2 regions of the Paenibacillus sp. MT124 genome follow, and region 2 is predicted to be linked to the other one. Evidence: riboswitches for the same ligand, from Rfam matches in the RefSeq annotation. Region 2 holds a riboswitch; the other holds the start of a gene.
The links. Region 2 has a riboswitch for glycine ahead of gcvT (glycine cleavage system aminomethyltransferase GcvT). Riboswitches for the same ligand answer to the same signal wherever they lie in the genome.
Positions count from the first base shown of each region.

Region 1: another riboswitch for glycine. It lies ahead of sdaAB (L-serine ammonia-lyase, iron-sulfur-dependent subunit beta); the one in region 2 lies ahead of gcvT (glycine cleavage system aminomethyltransferase GcvT).

Region 1 is NZ_CM179500.1:476,649-479,045, forward strand. It holds gene AC3RCI_RS02350 (MFS transporter) at 1-491, shown strand, start outside; glycine riboswitch at 685-810, shown strand; glycine riboswitch at 815-916, shown strand; gene sdaAB (L-serine ammonia-lyase, iron-sulfur-dependent subunit beta) at 1,023-1,712, shown strand; gene sdaAA (L-serine ammonia-lyase, iron-sulfur-dependent, subunit alpha) at 1,702-2,397, shown strand, end outside.
Region 2 is NZ_CM179500.1:4,998,559-5,000,955, forward strand. It holds gene gcvH (glycine cleavage system protein GcvH) at 253-645, opposite strand; glycine riboswitch at 985-1,108, shown strand; glycine riboswitch at 1,112-1,213, shown strand; gene gcvT (glycine cleavage system aminomethyltransferase GcvT) at 1,396-2,397, shown strand, end outside.

The DNA of each region.
Region 1 (2,397 bases), 2.0 Mb from region 2:
AGTCACAGTATGGTGCGTTGATGAGTGTTACTGGAGCTGGATACATGGCGGGTTCTCTGCTGGTGTGGTTGTTCGCCAAACACTTGTCCATCCGTCACATGATGGGCGGAGGCGTGCTCTTGGTTGCGCTTGGTTATTTCCTGTTCGCTCGTTCGTTTTCGTTCGAGCTTGCCGCATTCGCCTTTATTCTGCTTGGGTTGTGTTCGGCGCCGGCAAACACGGGACTGGTCACCTTTTATCAGAATAATATACCGGTAGACTTGATGGGGCGAATGAGCAGCGTACTTGGACTCATGCTGAGTGCATTGCAGGTCATTTCGATTTTGGTCATGGGTGTAGTTGCCGAAGTGGTCTCTCTTCGAACGGTATATACGGTCGTTTCGGCAGTTCTGATGCTGGGTGCCCTTCTGTTATGGCTTACGAGCTGGCTTCCTTCAAGACAGTCATATTATAAGGATCACAGCTCTTCCTCAAAATCACTACATAGCTAGTCTATATCCTATTGGAAACTGAACGATTCCGTGGAAAGCTGCATATAATATTAGAGGAATTTTGCCAAGATGATAATGATGCGTTACTTTTGTTGACATTACGTGTGTTGCATATTAATCTGTTATATGAATGATCAATCTCACAAGGACAACGTTTGATATGTGTTCAAGCGAATATATACGATACAGCGGATGAAAACGAGCGGGAGAGACCTGGGCAGGCCACTGGTTTCAGTAGGCTGCCAGGCACCGAAGGAGCAAGCCGCTGCGCACCCGGCGCAGGTGGTTAATCTCTCAGGTAAATGTACCATCGTTGGACGCAGCTCTGGAGAGTGCGCGAATGCGCCACCCAAGGGGTATATGATGAGAAGGGTACCCCATGGGGCGGCCTCTGATCATGAAACTCTCAGGTAACGAGGACAGAGAGAGGGCCTAAGGCCTTCTACTGTCCTTTTTTGATGTCATCATTCAGTAATGAAGGAACATTATGGTGCATGTCTGGATGGATATGACGATATGGAGGGGTACAGGATGCGATTTAAAGATGTTTTTTCAATTATCGGTCCGTCGATGACGGGCCCTTCAAGTTCACATACAGCCGGGGCAGCGAGACTGGGGAGAATTGCAAGGCAGTGGCTGGGGTGTACCCCTGAACGTGCCAGGCTGACACTGTACGGCTCATTTGCCGATACGTATCAAGGTCACGGTACGGATCTGGCATTGATTGGTGGTTTGCTTGGCTATGTCACGGATGATCCGCGGATACCGGACGCCGAGGCGTATGCCGAACAAGCGGGCATGGAGGTGGAGTTCTATACAAGTGGACTGCCTGCTCCGCATCCGAATACGGTCAAAATTGAGTTGTGGCACGGTGAGCGTCAATGTTCTCTCGTTGGTGCTTCGATTGGCGGCGGCAGTGTGTCGGTGCATGCGCTTAATGATTTTCGGGTACAGATCAGCGGGGAATTCCCCACACTCGTTCTGCGTCATGCGGACAAGGCAGGGGTGCTTGCTTCCGTGACGTCTACGATCAGCTCCTCAGGGGTTAACATCGGTTATATGCAGGTGGACCGGAAAGCCCGGGATGGCGAAGCGCTAACAGCGATGGAAATGGACGGAGCACCAAGTGCCGAGATGTTGGAACGCTTGCGTTCATTGGAGCATGTGCTGGATATTCGCGTTATTGATTTGAAGAGAGGGGTTGATCCGGATGCGCTTTAAGCACTTGCATGAACTGAATACGATCTGTACGGCTGAATCCAAAACCATTGCCCGGCTAATGATCGAGGAGCAGGTTCAGGAGACCAATACGCCGGAAGCGGACGTTGTGCGGCAGATGTCGGAATATTATCAGGTGATGAAAGAGGCTGTACGGAAAGGACTGACGGAGGACACCACCTCGCGCAGTGGCTTGACTGGCGGAGACGGCAAAAAGATGGCCGAGTATATTCGCCAGGGCGAAACCTGCTCGGGGGACGCTTCCGCACTGGCAATGGCCTATGCGCTGTGTGTATCTGAAGTCAACGCATCTATGGGCCGGATTGTGGCTACGCCGACAGCGGGTTCTTGCGGGATAATCCCCGGTGTATTCATCAGCTCCCAGGAGCGATTCGGATGGAGTGATGAGCATCTGGTGAACGGCTTATTCTGTGCAGGTGCAATTGGATATGTCATCGCCAATAACTCGTTTATTTCAGGTGCAGAGGGTGGCTGTCAGGCAGAAGTCGGTTCGGCGATCGGCATGGCAGCCGGTGCAATGGTGGAGCTGCGTGGGGGGACGCCGGAGCAGGTCGTTCATGCCGTAGGTCTCGCGTTAAAAAATACACTGGGCCTCATCTGCGATCCGGTTGCAGGGCTTGTTGAAATTCCATGCATCGTCCGCAACGGACTCGGTGCGGTAACGGCA
Region 2 (2,397 bases):
TAACCATTGATATACTTGGTTTTTTTCGTGTGTGACTTATATCATTTACGCTGTTGATTCCAATAATATAGCTTGTGCGATTCAGCCTTATTCCATCCTGTTTAAGTGCCTCAAATGGCAACAAGCCACTCCTGGAGGACACGAAAAAGCCTGCATGAGCACCAAGGCTCACACAGGCTCTGAAGACGTGCACGACCGTCCAATGTATGAAAAAATCATGGATTAATAAAGGTTATTTAGTGCAAATACATTCTACTCCTCGATGTGCTTACGATATGCATCAGCATTCATCAGTTTAGACAACGCTGCTGTCAAATCACCTTCAACACGAATCTCAATCATCCAGCCTTCTTCGTAAGGCGAACTGTTGACGAGTTCAGGTGCATCCTGCAGTGCTTCATTCACAGCAATAATCGAACCACTTACCGGAGAAAACAAATCCGAAACCGTCTTCACGGATTCAATCGTACCAATGCTGTCTTCCGCTTTTACATCCGATTCAAGGTCAGGCAATTCCACAAACACAATGTCACCCAGCTGATGCTGCGCGAACTCGGTAATGCCGATCCGTACAGTATCCTCCCCTACGGTTTGCACCCACTCGTGCTCTTCACTGTACAGGAAATCACTTTTCAATTCGCTCATCGATATCCGCCTCGCTTTTCATTAATGAGTGCATGCGTCCTTCGGCCAACCCTTTTTCCCAGAACATAGCGTAAGATATTTTTGATTGAAATGTCAAGATACCTCACAAATTATTTGATTTTTGATGATTACGCCTGTAACGCAAACACCCTCACTCTACATATAATGGGTAATATTAGAATAGTAAGCGCACTCTTTTTATATACACGAACAATAAATTGGGATTTATAAATATTATTCGGTTTTTTATCGATTTCTGTGATATCGTTCTTGACATCGATAGTGGATTCACGTTTTAATGAGAGAGTAAATGTTAATCGTTGTGTGCATCACCCGCGGATGAATGTAAAGGGAGAGATTACCCGTGACGCCCAACTCTGGGATGCATGCGGTAACGCCGAAGGAGTAAACCACCCGACAAGCGGGAGGTGAATCTCTCAGGCAAAAGGACTTTTACGGGACGCAACTCTGGAGAGCATCTATTCGCTCGGAATGGGCGTTATGATCACCCAAGGGGAAACCTGCTGCAACCTATTGGCGGGGTAACTCTCAGGTACCAAGGACAGAGCCTAAGAATACAGCGTGCTTCTGGCATGCCGGTTCTTTGGCCTGTCCTTTTCCTTTTTCCCAAAAAAACGAAAGTCAGGATCGAGCCGGCGCTGTCATCAGCAGCCTTAACCATACTTATCCAAGAAAAGAATCATTCATGTTATACACTCGGCCCGGTAGCGGCCATAACGAGGTGATTTGATGTCCGATTTGCTTAGAACTCCACTCTATCCACTTTATCAGCAATATGAAGGTGTACGGTGCATCGATTTTGGAGGCTGGGAGCTTCCGGTGCAATTCAGCGGGATTCAGAAGGAACATGAAGCGGTGCGCGAACGGGCTGGGCTGTTCGATGTATCCCACATGGGTGAATTCACGGTGCAGGGTGAACAGGCCGAAGCATTTTTGCAGAAACTGACGACCAACGACGTGACCGCACTGGTTCCTGGCCAGGCACAATACACGTTAATGTGTTACCCGGACGGTGGCGTAGTGGACGATCTGCTCGTATACAAGCTGGAAGATCAGCATTATATGCTCGTCGTGAATGCCTCTAATATTGACAAGGACTGGGCCTGGCTGCAAGAGCACATGGTTCCTGGGGTGAGCATGACGAACGACTCCGCAGAAACAGCTCTACTGGCTCTACAGGGCCCGCTTGCTGCAGACATCATCGGAAAAGTTACAGATACTGACGTATCCATAATCGAGCCTTTTCGTTTTGTACAGCATGCTGAGGTCTGTGGTGTAAAACTGCTGCTGTCCCGCACCGGTTATACCGGAGAAGACGGCTTCGAACTATACGTACAGGCAGATCAGGCCGCTGCGGTCTGGAACGGATTGATGGAGGCGGGCGCTGATTACGGTCTGGTTCCGGCTGGACTTGGTGCACGGGATACACTTCGATTCGAAGCGAAGCTGCCCCTCTATGGACAGGAATTATCGCCGACCATTTCACCGCTGGAAGCAGGCGTTGGCATGTTTGTGAAGCTGAATGCCGGACCTTTTATCGGGCACGAAGCACTATTGCAGCAAAAAAATGATGGACCTGCCCGCAAACTGGTCGGCATTGAAGTACTGGAACGCGGGATTCCACGTCCCCACTATCCCATCTACGCGGAAGGCGTGCAGATCGGGGAAGTAACAACCGGTACACAGTCCCCTACGCTGAAGCGCAATCTGGGGCTCGCCCTAATTAACAGC